3 regions of the Pseudomonas sp. GW821-FHT02H06 genome follow, and region 1 is predicted to be linked to each of the others. Evidence: predicted binding sites of a transcription regulator. Region 1 holds the regulator's gene; each other region holds the start of a gene.
What was found. The regulator FliA, encoded in region 1, starts transcription of late flagellar genes. The targets are predictions, from matches to a motif close to CTAAAGTTTNNNNNNNNNNNGCCGNTAA.
Positions count from the first base shown of each region.

Region 2: the regulator FliA is predicted to act here: its motif matches at 4,017-4,044, upstream of AC07VF_RS05585 (methyl-accepting chemotaxis protein).
Region 3: the regulator FliA is predicted to act here: its motif matches at 3,075-3,102, upstream of AC07VF_RS02495 (methyl-accepting chemotaxis protein).

Region 1 covers NZ_JBWKVD010000017.1:126,771-133,133, reverse strand. The annotation lists partial or broken gene AC07VF_RS22595 (flagellar biosynthesis protein FlhA) at 1-536, shown strand, start outside; gene flhF (flagellar biosynthesis GTPase FlhF) at 548-1,891, shown strand; gene fleN (flagellar synthesis regulator FleN) at 2,010-2,843, shown strand; gene fliA (RNA polymerase sigma factor FliA) at 2,840-3,583, shown strand; gene AC07VF_RS22575 (chemotaxis response regulator CheY) at 3,825-4,199, shown strand; gene AC07VF_RS22570 (protein phosphatase CheZ) at 4,219-5,007, shown strand; gene AC07VF_RS22565 (chemotaxis protein CheA) at 5,152-6,363, shown strand, end outside.
Region 2 covers NZ_JBWKVD010000002.1:541,943-548,305, forward strand. The annotation lists gene AC07VF_RS05570 (chemotaxis protein CheA) at 1-1,999, opposite strand, end outside; gene AC07VF_RS05575 (STAS domain-containing protein) at 2,067-2,354, opposite strand; gene AC07VF_RS05580 (response regulator) at 2,378-2,746, opposite strand; gene AC07VF_RS05585 (methyl-accepting chemotaxis protein) at 2,757-3,971, opposite strand; gene AC07VF_RS05590 (HAD family hydrolase) at 4,344-5,078, shown strand; gene AC07VF_RS05595 (nucleotidyltransferase family protein) at 5,133-5,711, shown strand; gene AC07VF_RS05600 (hypothetical protein) at 5,957-6,199, shown strand; gene AC07VF_RS05605 (RidA family protein) at 6,262-6,363, opposite strand, start outside.
Region 3 covers NZ_JBWKVD010000001.1:531,199-537,561, forward strand. The annotation lists gene lon (endopeptidase La) at 1-624, shown strand, start outside; gene AC07VF_RS02490 (protease inhibitor I42 family protein) at 754-1,146, shown strand; gene AC07VF_RS02495 (methyl-accepting chemotaxis protein) at 1,232-3,028, opposite strand; gene AC07VF_RS02500 (TonB-dependent siderophore receptor) at 3,245-5,365, shown strand; gene cmoA (carboxy-S-adenosyl-L-methionine synthase CmoA) at 5,521-6,264, shown strand; gene cmoB (tRNA 5-methoxyuridine(34)/uridine 5-oxyacetic acid(34) synthase CmoB) at 6,261-6,363, shown strand, end outside.

The sequences.
Region 1 (6,363 bases):
TGGCGGAAGAACTGGTCCCGGGCGTGCTGTCGCTGTCGGCGCTGCTGAAGGTGCTGCAGGCGTTGCTTGCCGAACAGGTGCCGGTTCGCGATATCCGCTCCATTGCAGAAGCCATCGCCAACAACGCTGCGCGTAGTCAAGATACCGCCGCGCTGGTGGCTGCCGTACGGGTCGGATTGTCCCGCGCAATCGTCCAAAGCATTGTCGGCATTGAGCCGGAGCTGCCTGTGATCACCCTTGAGCCAAGGTTGGAACAGATATTGCTAAATAGTCTGCAGAAGGCAGGTCAGGGTCAGGAAGAAGGCGTTCTCCTCGAACCGAGCATGGCTGAGAAACTTCAGCGCTCGTTGATCGAAGCGGCGCAGCGTCAGGAGATGCAGGGGCAGCCGGTTATTTTGTTGGTCGCAGGTCCGGTTCGCGCCATGTTGTCCCGCTTTGGACGGTTGGCTGTACCGAATATGCATGTTTTGGCTTACCAGGAAATTCCTGACAATAAGCAAGTCACCATCGTAGCGACTGTCGGGCCTAACGGCTGAGGTAGTGAGTCATGCAAGTTAAGCGTTTTTTCGCCGCCGATATGCGACAAGCCATGAAACTGGTTCGCGATGAGCTGGGCGCTGAAGCCGCCATCATCGGCAACCGGCGGATCGCTGGCGGCGTGGAACTGACCGCCGCCCTGGACTACAAGCTGTCTGCGCTGGCCCCGCGTGTGCCGAACATCGAACTCGAAGACGAGCTGCGCAAGACTCAGTCGCTCATCGTCACTGCTCAGGCTGAGCTGACCCACCGCAGCGAGCTGGACACTGTCGCCAACCGTCAGTTGTTCGCCGGCCTTGCGATGGATGACAGCAAGCAGATCGAACCGACGCTGGAAGAACCGTTTCGCCCGTCCGTCCACGCCGCAGTGGCCGCCGAACGCGCCGAGCGCAACGCCGAGCCGGGCGTTGGCGACCGCGCCTACGAAGCGATGCGTTCCGAATTGAACGGCCTGCGCGAACTGCTGGAAGTCCAGCTGGGCTCGCTGGCCTGGAACCAGCTGCGAGACGGCCGTCCGCAACAGGCCAATCTGTGGCGCCGTCTGCAACGGGTCGGCCTTTCCGGCCCGCTCTCCCGCGACTTGCTGGCGATGGTCCCGGACTCCAACGATCAGGCTCACACCTGGCGCATGCTGCTGGCCCATCTGGCCCGCATGATTGCCACGCCGGACGTCGAGCCACTGGAAGAGGGCGGTGTGATTGCCATGGTCGGCCCTGCCGGCATGGGCAAAACCACCACGCTGGCTAAACTGGCGGCCCGATATGTGTTGAAATACGGCGCGCAAAATATCGCGCTGGTGAGCATGGACAGTTTCCGCATTGGCGCTCAGGAGCAACTGAAAACCCTGGGCCGGATCCTCAATGTACCGGTCACCCACGTCGACCCGGGCCAGTCCCTGGCACAGGCGCTGGAGCCGCTGTTGCGCAAGCGCGTGGTGTTGATCGACACCGCCGGCCTGCAAGCCAGCGATCCGGCCCTGCGTCTGCAACTGGAAACCCTCGCCGGGCGTGGCATCAAGGCGCGCAACTACCTGGTGCTGGCGACAACCAGCCAGAAGCAGGTGCTGTCAGCGGCTTATCACAGTTACAAACGTTGCGGCCTGGCCGGGTGCATCCTGACCAAGCTCGACGAAACGGCCAGCCTGGGCGAAGTGCTCAGCCTGGCCGTGACACACGAACTGCCTGTGGCCTATCTCACCGATGGCCCACGGATACCGGATGATCTGCATTTGCCGCGTCGGCACCAATTGGTGAGCCGGGCTGTCAGCGTGCAGATGCAGGAGGAGCCAAGCGAGGAAGCGATGGCGGATATGTTTGCGGATCTTTATCACAGCACCGGCAAGCGCGCGGGCTAGGTGAAGAAAATGACAGTGGAATTTTCCTGCATCGATGGTCTGCCAGGCATTGTTCAGACACTGAACGTGCAGCCCGACATGTGGCTTAGGTCTAAGCAAGACAAGGTAAACAATTAACATGGGCAGCATGCATCCCGTACAGGTTATCGCGGTGACCGGTGGCAAAGGTGGCGTAGGCAAGACCAACGTTTCAGTGAATCTTTCACTGGCACTGGCCGAGCTGGGACGTCGCGTCATGCTGCTGGACGCCGATCTGGGTCTGGCCAACGTCGACGTATTGTTGGGTCTGACCCCCAAACGCACCCTGGCTGATGTCATCGAAGGGCGGTGCGAGCTGCGCGATGTCTTGCTGCAAGGCCCGGGCGGTGTACGCATCGTGCCGGCGGCATCAGGCACCCAGAGCATGGTCCACCTGACCCCGGCGCAGCATGCCGGGCTGATTCAGGCGTTCAGTGACATTGGCGACAACCTCGATGTGCTGGTCATCGATACCGCCGCCGGCATCGGCGAGTCGGTGGTGAGCTTCGTCCGCGCGGCCCAGGAAGTGCTGCTGGTGGTGTGCGACGAGCCCACATCGATCACCGACGCCTATGCCCTGATCAAACTGCTCAACCGCGATTACGGCATGAACCGCTTCCGCGTCCTGGCCAACATGGCCCAGAGCCCGCAGGAAGGGCGTAACCTCTTCGCCAAGCTGACCAAAGTCACCGACCGTTTTCTCGACGTGGCCCTGCAGTATGTGGGCGCCGTGCCGTACGACGAATGCGTACGCAAGGCCGTGCAGAAACAGCGCGCCGTGTACGAAGCGTTTCCGCGTTCCAAATGTGCCCTGGCGTTCAAGGCCATCGCGCAGAAAGTCGACACCTGGCCGCTCCCGGCGAACCCGCGCGGCCACCTGGAATTTTTCGTAGAACGCCTCGTGCATCAAACCAGCGCAGGGCCCGTCTCATGACAGCAAGTGGCTATCGCATGTACAGCAAATCGTCCAAAGACTCCCAGTATGAGCTGATCGAGCGTTATGCCCCGCTGGTCAAACGAATCGCCTACCACTTGCTGGCGCGTCTGCCGGCAAGCGTGCAGGTCGAGGATTTGATCCAGGCGGGCATGATTGGCTTGCTCGAAGTCTCGACCAAATACGACTCCACCAAAGGGGCCAGCTTCGAGACGTACGCGGGTATTCGTATCCGTGGTGCGATGCTCGACGAAGTGCGCAAGGGGGATTGGGCGCCGCGCTCGGTCCACCGCAACACGCGCATGGTCAGTGACGCGATTCGTGCAATCGAAGCAAAAACCGGCCGTGACGCTAAAGATCACGAGGTTGCTGCCGAACTTGAAATGAGTCTCGACGATTACTACGGGATTTTGAACGATACCCTGGGCAGCCGCCTGTTCAGTTTCGACGACCTGTTGCAGGACGGCGAACACGAAGGGCTGCACGAGGACGGCGCGAGCCAGTCCCTCGAACCGTCGCGGGATCTGGAAGACGAGCGCTTCCAGGCTGCGCTGGCCGAGGCCATTGCCAACTTGCCCGAACGTGAACGCCTGGTGTTGTCGCTGTACTACGACGAAGAGCTGAACCTCAAGGAAATCGGTGAGGTCCTGGGGGTCAGCGAGTCGCGGGTCAGCCAGTTGCACAGTCAATGCGCGGCGCGGTTGCGCGGTCGTCTTGGCGAGTGGCGCGCACGTTCGTGAATCAGGCGCAGGCCGCGAGGCCTGCGTGTTGCGTGTAAGACCGGCTGTGCAAGACGTGAGCGGGAAGCAAATGAGACACGGCAGGAGTCGGTCGAACCGGGTCGTAGATGATCCGGTTTCGCTGCGCTTGTTCCGGTCGATTCAACCCCCTCTTGATGTTCGGCGCAGCCGGTATTGATTGAACGCGCGTTCAGGTGCTGAACGCGTTAAAGACTGCTTGGAGGTCGAATTGGACAAGAACATGAAAATCCTCATCGTTGATGACTTCTCAACGATGCGGCGGATCATAAAAAACCTGTTGCGTGACCTTGGGTTCACCAACACGGCCGAAGCAGATGACGGACTCACCGCATTGCCGATGCTGCAAAGCGGCGCTTTTGACTTCCTCGTCACTGACTGGAACATGCCGGGCATGTCCGGCATCGACCTGTTGCGTCAGGTGCGTGCCGACGAGCGTCTGCGCAGCCTGCCGGTGCTGATGGTCACTGCCGAAGCCAAGCGCGAGCAGATCATCGAAGCCGCTCAGGCCGGTGTGAACGGCTACGTGGTGAAGCCGTTCACCGCGCAAGTGCTCAAAGAAAAAATCGAAAAGATATTCGAGCGCGTCAATAGCTGATGTCCGCTGCGAGGGCGCTATGGATTCCAAAGATTCGACAATGGGTGACTTTGAGTCAACCCTGAAGAAACACGCACAAGAGCTGGTCGCGAGCCTTGAAAAGGGCAAGTTCGGCGACGCTGTGCAACTGATCCATGAGCTTAACCAGACCCGCGACCGCGGCCTGTATCAGGAAGTCGGCAAACTGACGCGCGAGCTGCACAGCGCGATCGTCAACTTCCAGATCGACCCGAACATGCCGCAGGCCGAGGAGGTCTCCCAGATCACCGACGCCACCGAGCGGCTGTCGTACGTCGTCAGGCTGACTGAAAACGCGGCGAACCGGACCATGGATCTGGTAGAGCTGAGCACGCCGTTGATGCACGGGCTCACTGAAGACGCCAAGTCGTTGAGCGCCGATTGGGGACGCTTCATGCGCCGCGAGATCAGCGCCGAAGAGTTTCGTGATCTGGCCCGCCGCGTCGATGTGTTCCTGACCCGCAGCGAGAAGGAGACCACCGAGGTCTCTGCGCACCTGAACGACATCCTGCTGGCTCAGGATTACCAGGACCTCACCGGTCAGGTGATCAAGCGCGTGACCACGCTGGTCACGGAAGTCGAGCGCAATCTGCTCAAGCTGGTGCTCATGGCGAGCCAGGTGGACCGCTTCGCGGGCATCGAGCACGACCAGGAAATGTTCCGTCAGCAAAAAGAACAAGAAAAACTTCACTCCAAGGGTGAAGGTCCGCAGATTCATGCCGATAAACGTGAAGACGTTGTATCCGGACAGGATGATGTTGACGATCTGCTATCCAGCCTCGGATTCTGATTCGGTCATTCTGTCTCGGACTTCAGGTTTTCTGTGAAAGTGGCTGCTGGACCCGCGCGCCAATGCTTCGACGAAAGCAATGCGCGCAGGCCGTCAGTGCAGCCTCCGGATCGGTTTGACGGTTAATTTTAGGAGCACCCCCCAATGAGCTTCGGCGCCGATGAAGAAATCCTTCAGGATTTTCTGGTAGAGGCCGGCGAGATTCTCGAGCTGTTGTCAGAGCAGTTGGTCGAGCTGGAAAGCCGGCCTGACGATGCGGACCTGCTCAATGCAATTTTTCGCGGTTTTCACACTGTAAAAGGGGGCGCCGGCTTCCTCCAGCTCAACGAGCTGGTTGAATGCTGTCACATCGCCGAGAACGTGTTCGACATCCTGCGCAAGGGTGAGCGTCGCGTCGACTCGGAGCTCATGGACGTGGTGCTCGAAGCACTCGACACCGTCAACAGCATGTTCGGTCAGGTGCGCGAGCGCTCTGCCGTCACTCCGGCCACGCCTGAATTGCTGGCCGCACTGGCACGCCTGGCCGAGCCAGCCTCGGCAGAAGAAATCGCGGCGGCACCGGTGGTGGTTGAAGAGCCGGTCGCTGAAGCGCCGTCCGAAGACATCACCGATCTGGAATTCGAACAGCTGCTGGATTCGCTGAACGCCGTCAAGGCGCAAGCGGCAGGTGCTCCTGCACCGGCTCCGTCTGCGCCTGTTGCCGCGGCACCCGTTGCAGCAGCGCCGGCAGCAGCGGCTTCCGCTGCACCGGCTGGCACGGCGGCCAGCGATGAAATCACTGACGCCGAATTCGAATCACTCCTCGATCAGTTGCATGGCAAAGGCCAGTTCGCCGTTGATGCGGTGCAACCGCCGGCGGCTGTGACGCCGTCTGCCGCACCGGCCAGTGACGAAATCACTGACGACGAATTCGAGTCGCTGCTGGATCAGTTGCACGGCAAAGGCTCGTTCTCGCCGGACGCCGTCGGCGCTGCGGCTCCTGGCACTGCGGCACCTGCTGCCGCTGCACCTGCCGCTCCGGTTGCGCCCTCCGCTGCGTCGAAAGCCGCTGCGTCGGACGAGATCACCGACAACGAATTCGAAGACCTGCTGGATCAGTTGCACGGCAAAGGCAAGTTCGAACCTGCCGTGGCTGCCGGTGCAGCTGCAGCGCCGGCCGCAGCGTCACCGGCCAAGAAGCCCGAGCCCGCCAAAGCCGAACCGGCCAAAGCGACGCCTGCTGCTGCGGCGCCGGCCAAAGCTGCACCCGCTGCTGCTCCGGCACCAGCTCGCGCTGCTGCTCCGGCGCCTAGCGAAAAACCGCCGTCTGAAGCGGAAACCACCGTGCGCGTCGACACCGCGCGGCTGGATGAAATC
Region 2 (6,363 bases), on a different contig from region 1:
CTTCCAGTTGTACGATTTGGTTGAGCAAGGCCGGTATGTCGAGGATCAGGGCCACCGCGCCACTGCCCAATATGGTGGAGCCGCTGATGCCGCGCAGTGCGCCAAACAACTTGCCCAACGGTTTGATCACGGTCTGGAACTCACCGAGCAGGTCGTCAACGACCAGCCCGGCCTTGTGCTCGGCGTAGCGGACTACCACCACATTCTGGCGTCGGCCGGCGCTGCCTTCGTGGCTGAAGTGCTCGCGCAGGTCCACCAGCGGCAACACCTCGCCACGCAAATCCAGGTAACCCTGGTCGCGGCTCGACTGACGCTGGTGTTCGTCCAGTTCGATGCATTCCTGAACCATGTCCAGCGGAATCACGTAGGTGGATGTATCGATGCCGACCAGAAAACCGTTGATGATCGCCAGAGTCAGCGGCAAGCGAATGCGCACCACGGTGCCTTCGCCCGGGCGACTGTCCAGATCGACAGTGCCGCGCAGCAAGGTGATGTTGCGCTTGACCACGTCCATGCCCACGCCACGGCCCGACAGATTGGTCACCGCCTCGGCGGTAGAGAAACCCGGTTCGAAGATCAGGTTGTAGATCTCCTGATCAGAAAGCACCGCGCCGCTGGCCACCAAACCGCGCTCTTGAGCTTTCTCCAGGATCCGTTCGCGGTTGAGTCCGTTGCCGTCGTCGGCGATTTCGATGACGATGCTGCCCGAGTCGTGGTAGGCGTTGAGGCTCAGATGGCCCTTCCCCGCCTTGCCGGCAGCGCGCCGGGCATCGGCGCTTTCGATGCCGTGGTCCATGGCGTTGCGCAGCAGGTGCATCAATGGGTCGCCGATTTTCTCGACAACGGTCTTGTCCAGTTCGGTTTCTGCACCGCTGATGGTCAACTCGATGTCCTTGCCCAGCTCCTGGCTGATGTCGCGCACCACGCGGCGGAAGCGGTTGAACGTGTCGCCGATGGGGATCATGCGCAGGTGCAGTGCGCCATCAAGAATCTCCTCCACCAGTCCTGAAACCGTCGAGGTCGCCTCTTGCAGCGGGTCGTTCTGACAGGAACGTGCCAACAGGCTGGCACCGGCGCTCGCGATCACCAGTTCGCCGACCAGGTTAATCAGCTCGTCGAGCTTGTCCGCATTGACGCGCACGTAGTTGCCGTCCCGGGCTTTCGGCTCACTGGCCGCCGGTAACCGCTGCACCGAAGCCGTCAATGGGCCCTGCTCTGCCTGGGCAACCAGTTCGCTGCCGATGGACACCGCACCGAGTGACGCCTCATCGATGGCCTGGATGCGCACTTCACAGTCGTCACGCACAAAGTCGAAGACTTCGTTGAGGGTGGCGTGGCTGGCCGTTGAGCGCAGCTCAATCTCGAATCCCAAGTAGCAGCTTTCCGGGTCCCAGCTGTCCAGTGCCGGAATAGTGTCGGTGAGGGTCGTGACTTGGGTTATGTGCCCCAGGGTTTCCAGGTAGCGCAGGAACGACAGCGGGTCCATGCCATTGCGAAACACGTCCACACCGAAGCGCAGGGAGATATGCCAGAGCACCTCGGCTGACGTGTCGGCAGAGCCGGTTTCGGTGTTTTGAACGCCGGTGTCGGGGGTACTGTGCGGGGCCTGATAGGCGCTCAACGCCTCGCGCAATGCTGCTTCACGCTCCAGGGCCGCAGGCTGGAGCGTTTCGCCACGGCTGGCGACGACATTGATCAACTCCAGCATATGATCGCCGCACTTGAGGAGCACCGCGATCAGCCCGGTGTCGACTGCCACACTGCCGTCGCGCAGACGGTCGAGTACGTCCTCGACGATGTGCGTGAAGCTGACGACGGGGTTCAGGCCGAACAGACCGGCGGAACCCTTGATGGTGTGCGCGGCACGAAAAATCGCGCCGATGGCATCCTGGTCAGCGGGCTCCGTTTCCAACTGCAGCAGGGATTGCTCCATGACCTGCAGCAGTTCGTGCGCCTCGACAATGAATGTCTGCAATGCCTGGTCGAGATTGATGCTCACCTGGACCTTCCTTGTCTATCAATGAACGTGCAATGAACGTGGCTGAGACTGGCGTGGCGGGCGCTGGCTATGAGGCCGCTTTGCGACACAGCTCAAGGGCCTGCGTGACCGCCACGCTCTGGCCGGTGACGCTTAACGCGGTGCCGGCGTTGTTGGCTTCACGCTGGATGACCGCGAGCAACTGCAGCCCCGCTCCATCCATTTCGGTGACCTGCGAGAGGTCGAGCTTCAGGCGTGGCGCCCCACCCATCTGCGGCAATAGCGCGCCCGCCAGTTCGGCGACGGAGTAGATCGTGAGCTCGCCGTCAATGCTGACGCAGGTGCTGTCGTCGAGTGTTTCGATGGTGATCGGCATCGCAGACTCCCTCGCGCAAGGATTCAGGGCAGGATGAGTTTCGACACCGCTGCCAGCATCTGCGCGGGCTGGAACGGCTTGACCACCCACGCCTTGGCACCCGCCGCCTGGCCCTCGGCCTTCTTCGACTCCTGGGATTCGGTGGTCAGCATGATGATCGGGGTGAACTTGTAGCTGGCCAGTTTCTTGACCTCCTTGACGAAGGTGATGCCGTCCATGTTGGGCATGTTCACGTCGCTGATGATCAGGTGCACTTTCTGCCCGGTGAGCTTGCCCAGCGCATCCTTGCCGTCGCACGCCTCGATCACGTCGTAACCGGCGCTTTTCAAGGCAATGCCTACCACTTGCCGCACGCTGCTGGAGTCGTCGACCACTAATACATTCTTCGCCATGAGGGGGCTCCTAAAAGAAGGTGATGTCTTGAGAGTTCTGCTGCACGGGCGTCTCTCCACGGTGGGTGCGCCGCTGCTCGTCAGTGGCGTAAGTGGCGTCCATGCGCGCCAACCACTGGCGGGCATCGATGGACTTCGCCTGCTCCGGGGTCTCGCTGGCCTGGAGCAGGTGGCCATGCAAGTCGTCCATGTTGTCGCGCACGTGGCTGAGGATCTGGCTCACACGGTCCTGGAATTGCAGGTCGACCAGCACCTCGGTCATCTCGTCACCAATGCCCCGGCTTTCCTGCTTGAGCAGGTCCGCGGATTCGGCCAGGCGGCCGGTGATGTTATGAAAACGTTCGAGGACGACTTGAATACTGTTCTCTGACGCGGCCACCGATTGACTGTCCTGATCGGCGCTGCTGGAGGCGGCGTGCACCAATTGGGTGATGCCGTTATTGATGATGTCGACCTTGGCCGACATCTGCTGGCCGGTCTCGCTGGATTTGCTCGACAGGCTGCGCACCGCGTCGGCCACCACGGCAAAGCCGCGACCGGCTTCACCCGCACGGGCCGCTTCAATGGCGGCGTTGAGTGCCAGCAGGTTGGTCTGCGCGGCAATCGCCGCCACGTCGGCGGCCATGGTGCGCAGTTCGCCGGTATACGCGGTGAGACCGCGTACTTGGGCCAAGGTCTGGTCACGGCTGGTTTGAGCGGCTTTGAGCGAGTTGATCACCTGGCTCAAATCGCTTTCGCTGAGGGACAGCACTTCAAGCGCCCCGTCCGCGGTTTGCCCGTCGAGTTCGCCGGCGGCGCGCTGGGAAGCCTGAACCGTTTCCTGCAACCGCGCTGCGATTCCGATGAAGCGATTGGTCAGATTCACAATCGCTTCTTCGGTCTGATGCCGTGAGCTTTCCACCTGCCGGGCCCAGATCGGCATGGCGCCCAGCAACACCTCATCGAGTTGTACCCGCGAGGCCACGCTGTGGCTCGCCGCATCCGCCTCTGACTGCTCCGCTTGTGCCCGGGCAGTGGCTCGCAGCACCACGTCACGTTGGGAAACAGCACTCCACACCCCCGCGCCGAGGCCGATCAGAACCAGTGCCGCGCACGCGATGAGGTTGGGGAGAGAGGTTGATTGGAACAGTATCCAGGCCACGGCGGGCACGACCGGAACGAGGGTGAACCCGAGAAAGCGCCGAGAGCGGAGAACGGAAATGGGGCTGGATTGACGCTGGGTCATGGGTTCGATCCTTGAACAATGTTGCGTATGTAACTGACATCACGGTTATCTGCCCAGCGCGTCACAACTTGAGTTACCCGCCCTGCCTTCCGTCTGGTTTATGACTATCGCGTTACGGCGCAGGATGCTTGCCTTTCGCGACAACGCCGGGCCTCGCATAGAAGCTCCCCGGCGTTGCGGCCAGACACTTGGCGAAGGTCGTCTTATCGACACCGGGAAGACCAGCCAAGACAATGAGCATCTGATACTCCCCAGAGAATGTGCTGTTCAAAGGAGGCGGATTTAGTCATACGAGGTATCTCAGCGCCGCAAGGCGGGGGCAAGATCGATAAATCAGACGCTTTGAGTCCAACATTTTGAGTTGAACCACCCATGCACATCCGCGCCGTTTTGTTCGACCTCGACAACACGCTGGTCCATCGCCGGCAAAGCATCGATGCCTACGCGGAAGTGTTTGTGCGCGAGTATGCATCGCACCTTGGCAGCCATGATCTTGCGCTGATCGCCGACCTGATTGCAGCTCAGGACAACGGCGGTTATCTATCAGCGGACAGTCCTCACCCCACTATCAGAATGGCTGTCGCATCAGCGCTGGTTGAACGCCTGCAATGGCGGCTACCGGTGGACGTGGCAGAGCTGGCAGCGCATTGGGTCGAGCTGTTCCCGGCGCAAACCGTCGAGATGCCGGGCGCTCGGACGCTGATCGACACGCTGCTGGGACACGGCATCACCGTCGGTATCATTTCCAACGGCACCCAGCGATCACGCGAGCGCACAGTCGCTCGCCTCCCCTTTGCACGGCACGTCACGCATCTGGTGAGCTCCGAGGCAGCAGGCTGGCGAAAACCCGATCCGCGGATTTTTCTGCAGGCGGCTCAACTGCTGGGGCTCGATGCAGGCGAATGCATGTACGTGGGCGATCATCCGATCAACGACGTCAAAGGCGCTGAATCCGCTGGCATGAAGGCAGTGTGGTTAAGCGGGTTTCACCCCTGGCCGCAGTCGGAAGCGGCGCCCGTCACTACCGTGAATGCATTGGAGGATGTTCTGCCGCTGCTTGAGCAGGCAAACAGCAGCGGTAGATTCACCCGCGCAGACTCGCCCTGATCGGTTTTTTCAAGCAGAGCTCGCTGCCAAAGCTGCCCCACCCAGGAACTCCACATGACACTGACTGCCTCCGGCCTCATCGATATCGCCCTCTCCAACCCGATCAACGCCCAACTGGTCGAGCGGCTGCCGTCCCTGGGGCTCAACCAGACCCTGCTCACCGCAGGCTGCCTGTTTCAGGCGGTCTGGAATCGGCTATCCGACCGTCCCGCCGAATGGGGCGTGAATGATTACGACGTGTTCTATTTCGATGAGGACCTCTCATGGGAGGCAGAGAACCGCGTCATTGTCGCGGCGCAGGCGCTTTTTCAGGATCTGGACGTCAAAGTGGAGCTGCGCAATCAGGCGCGCGTGCACCTGTGGTTTGCAGACCGGTTTGGCACTGACTACCCGCCGCTCCAGTCCGCGAAAGAAGGCATTGACCGCTTCCTCATCTGCTCGACCTGCGTCGGATTGCACATCGACACGGGCGAGCTCTACGCGCCCCATGGCCTGGATGAGCTCGAACCGGGGGTTTTGCGTATGAACCCGAACTTCCCGCAACCGGCGCAGTTCCGCAAAAAGGCGCAGGACTATCAGGCACGCTGGGACTGGTTGCGCGTGGTTGAGTCCGAGCCAGATTCCGGTCTCTAAAACGGTTCTGGAGACCCACGCCAGCGCATTGAATTGACGCCAGACTTGAGTAAAGCAAACCCCTTTAAAAAGGATGGCGTCAAATTACCGACTGCCAAACGACACCTAAATCAACACGACGCCTAAAAGCGTCATATTCCCGACGAAATGCATCTCCGCCGCATTGCCTTCTGCCATCCCCTCCCCTCAAAATCGCCGCACACCCGCTGTCCCGCGCCGTGATTTGCCAAAAAGGAATGAGAGCAATGAAGAGCATCTTTGTGGTTGTAATGACTATGTGTTCCGGTGGGGAAGGATGTCTGGACGAGAGCCAGCCGACGGCGTATTCGACCCGCGCAGAATGCATGGAGAGCGTTGCCGTGATGCCGACCAGAAAGGGCATCAAATACCGCTGTTCATCGGTGCCCCAGGTGCTGATCACCCAGCAGCGCCGCGCGACCCAGAATCACCTGGTGACCAACTCCGCCGAAGCGTCTGTCCGCCCTTGAGCGACAACGCCGGGTCAGGGGTAAACCCCGCCCGGCGCAGTGCATTTACATAGCCGGCTGATTCAGCCCGCCGCCACCACTGTGATTTCCACCAGCAAATCCGGCGCCGCCAGGCGTGATTCCACGGTGGCCCGCGCGGGTGCGTGCCCCTCCGGCGCCCAGGC
Region 3 (6,363 bases), on a different contig from region 1:
CCGGACACCGTGGTCAAGATCGGCCCGAAAGAGCTGGAAGCTTCGCTGGGCATGGCGGTGTTCCGCAACGAGCAAGTGTTGTCGGGCACCGGCGTGATTACCGGCCTGGCCTGGACCAGCATGGGTGGCGCGACACTGCCGATCGAAGCGACCCGCATCCATACGCTCAACCGCGGCTTCAAGCTCACCGGCCAGTTAGGCGACGTGATGAAGGAATCTGCCGAAATCGCCTACAGCTACGTCAGCTCCAATCTGGCGAAGTTTGGCGGCGACAAAACCTTCTTCGACGAAGCCTTCGTTCACCTTCACGTGCCGGAAGGTGCGACGCCGAAAGACGGGCCAAGTGCCGGTGTGACCATGGCCAGCGCGCTGCTGTCGCTGGCGCGTAACCAGGCGCCGAAAAAAGGCGTGGCGATGACCGGCGAACTGACCCTGACCGGGCACGTACTGCCGATTGGCGGCGTGCGGGAGAAGGTGATCGCGGCGCGGCGCCAGAAGATCTACGAGCTGATCCTCCCGGAAGCCAACCGTGGCAACTTCGAAGAGCTGCCGGATTACCTGAAAGAAGGCATTACCGCGCACTTCGCCAAACGCTTTGCGGATGTGGCGAAGATATTGTTCTAAGACGGACCTCGCCTCAACGTGTGGGGGCGCCACTCTGGCCGCCCTCACACGTCTTGTGCGGCCCACCTGATTAGCATCTCTCCCGTCTTCGGTTATGCTCCCCCCATGTTGCCTATGACCGGAGCCTTCATGACCGCTGCCCGCTTGCTCGTCCCGCTCAGCCTCACCCTGCTTGCCGCTTGCGTCCAGGCGCCAAAACAGATCGTCTCCCTGGACGATCAGCAAGACTGTCCCCTTTCTCTCAAAACCGGCCAGACCCTCATGCTGATGCTGCCCAGCAATCCCACGACCGGGCACCGCTGGCTGATGCAAAACCCTGCGCCGTCCATCCTGAGCAGCCTGGGACCCGAGGTGTTCAATGCCTCCAAAGACGTAGGTTTGGTCGGTGAAGGCGGTCAGTCAGTCTGGCGCTACCGAGCCGCCAATCCGGGCACGGGTCACCTGATGATGGTCTACCAACAACCCTGGGCGCCGGAAGTGGCGCCAGCGCGCACCTTCGACTGCGTCATTACAGTGAACTGATCGCCCGCCCATTCCACGGCCGCCCGCAGGAAAATCCTTGCAGGCGAAGGGCTGATCAGTCGCTGAGCACTGGCATGAACCTCTGTCACTCGGCCAGTAATTGCGCAGCGTCGAAGCCCATGCGCAAGTTGCCCCAATGACGGCCTTCGAAGAAGAACGGCACGTCAATTTCGGTCATGATTTCGCCGGTGTCGCGCAGGTAGGTTTGCAGCAGGAAGCGCTGTTGGTTAGCGGCTGCGCGCAGGCCGATGGGGTCAGCGAACATGCGCTTGTTCCGGCACACCGGTAGGTCGATAGCTCGGTCGCCCGTAGGTTTTTTCGACACCCAGCTGTTGTTCACCGGGCAGTAACCCTTGCTGTCGACGATGAAGGTGACCTTTCCGCCCCGCGTGCCTTTGGTGAGCGCGTCGCACTCTTCCTGACAGATCTGCGCAAAGCGTTCGGTGTAGCTGGTCGTGTATTGCTTGGGATCAGTCCCGGGAATCAATTTGTAGTTCTGATCGAACAGGTTGACGCCCTCACGTTGCAGCGCCGCCAGACGCACCTGGAGCCGATCGCGGCAATGACTGGCGCGGGTAATGCCAGCGTCCAGCGCGCCATGCCCGAGAACAAACCGGCCCAGCAGCGCCTGAACCTTTTCCGCCACGCCCGAGAGGTCTCGGGTGGCCGTGGCCGAATGCTGCATGCGCTGGTCGATGGACTGGCTGTCCGCATGAATCTGCGTGACGCGGTCGTTGATGCCGGTGTTGCTGTCGGCAGACTGCTGGATGTGCGAGGCGATGTCCTCAAGCTTCGTGTGAGTGGATTCGAAGTCGCCGATCATGCTCTCGAAATGCCCAGACGCGCGCTCAACCACTTTCTGGGTCTCCCGGGCGCTGTGGCTGATCTGGGTGGTTTGCTCGTGGGTCGAGCTCACCTCCAGCAACATGGCGTCGATGTTCTGGGAAATGTCCTCGGTGGCGCGGCTGACGTTCTGGGCGAGGGTCCGGACTTCGTCGGCAACCACTGCGAAACCACGCCCGCTCTCCCCTGCACGCGCCGCCTCGATCGCCGCGTTGAGCGCCAGAAGATTGGTCTGGGAGGAGATTTGTTGAATCAATCCGACAATGGATTTGATGCTCGACGAACGTTGGTTCAGCGCCGAAACCAGGGTGCCGAACTCATTCAGGCTGCTGGAAATCTCACTGATGTTGCCGGTCACTTCCAGCAGTTCAGTGTAGGAGTCGCGGGCCATGCTGAGGTTCTGCGCGGTGGTCCCGGAAATGCCCTGAGTCTGCCGGGACACTTCGGCAATCCGACCCACTGCGTCGTTGCTCTGCTCCATGACTTCCTTGGCGAAGCGCGCCTGATGGGTCGCGCTGTCGCTGGAATCGCTGATGTTTTTCAGCGAGCGCGCGGACTCCACGGCAATGTGCACGGTCAACGCCTGAACGCTGCTGATGATCTCCCGCTGTTTGGCCAGAAACCGGTTGCAGGTACTCGCCAGCACGCGAATTTCATCGTGGGTCAACAGCGGCAAGTCCTTGGACAGGTCGCCCTCGCCGTTGGCAATGCCTTCCAGCGCCAAGCTCATCTGGGTCACCGGCCGCACGATCAAGTGCCGGAAATACCAGACCATGAAGCTGACCAGACACAGGGTAAACAGCGTGCTGCCCAGAATGGCGTTGCTCAGCACATCGAGTTTCCCCTCGATCATGCTTAGCGTCTCCGCCGGCAACTGCGCGCTGCGCAACTGCAGAAGAATGTCCGCGCGCAGGCTCACGGCCACCCAGTACACCACGGCGCTCACCACCACGATCAGAAACAGGCTCGACAGCTTCTTGGTCAAAGAATTGAAAAACTGCCTTTCGATGGACTCGTACAACGCCTTGAACGCATGCATGCCACGGTTCCCTGTGCCAGTAATGAAATGAGTTGCGAATTAAGGTGTTTCGACTGCCGGGGGGAAAGCTTTAACGCTGCGGGGGGAAGGCACCCGGTCATGGCCAGCGTTGCAGCCAACACCGACGAATGGACTAAATGACATTGATTCTCAATTTTAACTTGCCGATAATGAGAACCACCACCATTTGTTACATTCGCCGGAGCGTTGCCCGCCATGCGTTACTCGATCCCCTTTTGCCCAAAGGCCCTTTCGTTAATCGCCCTGAGCGTGCTCAACACAGCGAATGCCGAAGAGACAGCGCTCAGCCTGCCGGCCACTGACGTGACGTCAACCGCCACCTACGGCGACACCGGCAACCCGCAGGGCTACCAAGGCAAGCCCAGCAGCACCACCACCCGGCTGGACCTGACCAACCAGGAAACGCCCCAGGGTGTGACCAACATCAAACGCGAGCAAATGGATGACTTCAAGCTCAACAGCATCCGCGATGTGTTGACCAGCACCCCCGGCGTCAACGTGCAGAAAGTCGAAACAGACCGCACCTACTTCACCGCGCGCGGTTTCGACATCAACAACTTCCAGTACGACGGCACGGCGATGCCGATGACCAATGGGTTGCTGGTGGGCGATATCGACCTGGCGCCCTACGAACAGGTCGATATCGTTCACGGCGCCAACGGCTTGATGTCCGGGGCCGGCAACCCCTCGGCCACGGTCAACTTCATCCGCAAACGCCCGACCTACGATCCCCAGGCAAAGATTGACGTGACAGCCGGTTCCTGGGACAAACGCCGGGTGGACATCGACGTCTCCGGCCCCCTGACCGACTCGGGCAACGTGCGGGGGCGCGTCATCTACGCCAACGAAAACGGCAACTCATACCTTGATCGCTACTCCCGCGAGAAGAACATCTTCAGCGGTCTGCTGGCATTCGACCTGAGCGACAGCGACACGCTGACCCTTGGTTACGAGGACCAGAAGACCAACGCCAATGGCTCAAGCTGGGGCGCACTGCCGTTGGTCGATGGCAATGGCAACGCCATTCATTACAGCAGCACCCATTCCAATATTTCCCAGCCGTGGGTGCATTGGGACGTTCACACGCAACGTGCGTTTGCCGAGTGGGAACACACCTTCGCCAACGACTGGAAGTCGAAGCTGACCGTCGCCGGCGCCGAGCACCGCGAAGACACCGAGATGTTCTACATGTACGGCGACAGCACTTCACCCACCGGTTACACCGGACTGGGCTCCAAGTACAAAGACAAGAACCTCGAACTCAGTGGAGATTACTCGCTGAGCGGGCCCTTCATGCTCGGCGGTCGGGAACATCAACTCACGCTGGGGGCGAACGCTGCACGCCAGCGCAACCGCGAATCCTCGCAGTACGGTGACGTCCTCAACTACTCGCCTGTGACGCTTGAAGATGCGCTGCATGGCTACCTGCCGCAGCCGAATTACGTCGCTGCGTTACCCGCTGCGACCTCGAACTACACCGATCGCCAGAAGAGCGTTTACGCCGGCGCGCGTTTCAGCCTGACCGACGATCTGCATGTGATCACCGGCGCCCGCATGCTCAGCGCGGACAGCAATGGCGACAACTACGGCTCCGCGCGAGAGGTGCGCATTCACGGCAAAGTCACGCCGTATGCCGGTATCGTCTACGACCTGACCCCCGAATACGCGCTGTACGCCAGTTACACCGAAGTCTTTAATCCGCAGTATTACCTCGACGGCCAAGGCCGGGTGCTCGATCCGCTTGAAGGCAAAAGCTACGAGGCGGGCATCAAAGGTCAGTTGCTGGACAAGAAGCTCAACGTCAGCGCAGCGGTGTTCCATGCCAAGCAAGACAACGTGCCGGGCAGTTCGACCTATGACGCCAACCTGGGCGGCTATGTCTACGAGGCGATGTCCTACGACAGCAGCGGCCTGGAGCTGGAAGCGTCGGGCGAAGTGGCGCCGGGGCTGCAAGTCAACGGCGGGTACACCTACGTCTATATCACTGACGACAACGACAGCCGTGCGCGCAAGTTCATCCCGCGCCACGCCCTGACGTCGTCGATGACCTACCAGTTGCCGACGGCGCCGAAGGTCAAGGTCGGCGGCAGCCTGAGCTGGCAGAGCAAGACTCAGAACGACGACTCGCCCGCGGCCCGCCAGGACGCCTACGCGCTCATCGGGCTGATGACCCGCTACGACATCGATCAGCACTGGAGCACCCAGCTCAACCTCAACAACCTGACCAACGAGAAATACCAACAGAGCCTGCGCTACAACCAGAGCAACTTCGGGGATCCACGCAACTTCACCGCGTCGGTGAGCTGGAGATACTGAGTTCACTGCTCATGTATCGGCCGCGTGCGGGCAATCGGACGCGGCTTTTTTATGGGCGGACCAGACGTCAGCACACGAGCGATGAGATGAGGTTCCAGCCGAGGGACGGAATTGGCTAAAATGCCGCACTTTTCGCCTTGTCCCCCGGAATCGCCGTGAGCCCAGAACCCGACCGCCTATTCGCCCAGCCGCTGCCCCAGGTGCCCGACTTCGCCTTCAACGAAGACGTGGTGCGGGTGTTCCCGGACATGATCAAGCGCTCGGTGCCGGGCTATCCGACCATCGTCGAAAACCTCGGCGTGCTCGCGGCGCAATTCGCCCAGCCCCACAGCGTGCTCTATGACCTGGGCAGTTCACTGGGCGCCGTCACTCAGGCATTGCGTCGGCATGTGCGCACTGAAGATTGCCGGGTGATCGCCATCGACAACTCGTCGGCCATGGTCGAACGCTGCCGCGAGTACCTCAACGCTCAGGACTCGATGTATCAGGAGCTGCTGCCGGTGGAGGTGATCGACGGTGATATCTTGAATCTCGAGTTTCAGCCCGCCTCGGTGGTCGCGCTGAACTTCACCCTGCAATTCATCGCGCCGGAACAACGCCTCGCTCTGCTGACGCGTATCCGCCAGTCGCTGCTGCCCGGCGGCGCGCTGATCGTGTCGGAGAAGCTGCGCTTTGATGACACCGAAGAGCACGCGCTGCTCACCGATCTGCACGTGGCCTTCAAACGCGCCAACGGTTACAGCGAGCTGGAGATCGCGCAGAAACGCAGCGCCATCGAAAACGTGATGAAACCCGACAGCCTTGAGCAACACCGCGAACGCCTGCTGGCCGCCGGTTTCAGCAAAGTCGTGCCCTGGTTCCAATGCCTTAATTTCGCCTCGTTGATTGCCCTGCCATGATTGATCTCGCTCCCCTGGTCCGCCGTCTGGCGGGCACGCCACTGTATACCTGGGCCCAAGGCCTGCAGGCGCAACTCGACGCGAAGATGGAAAAGGGTC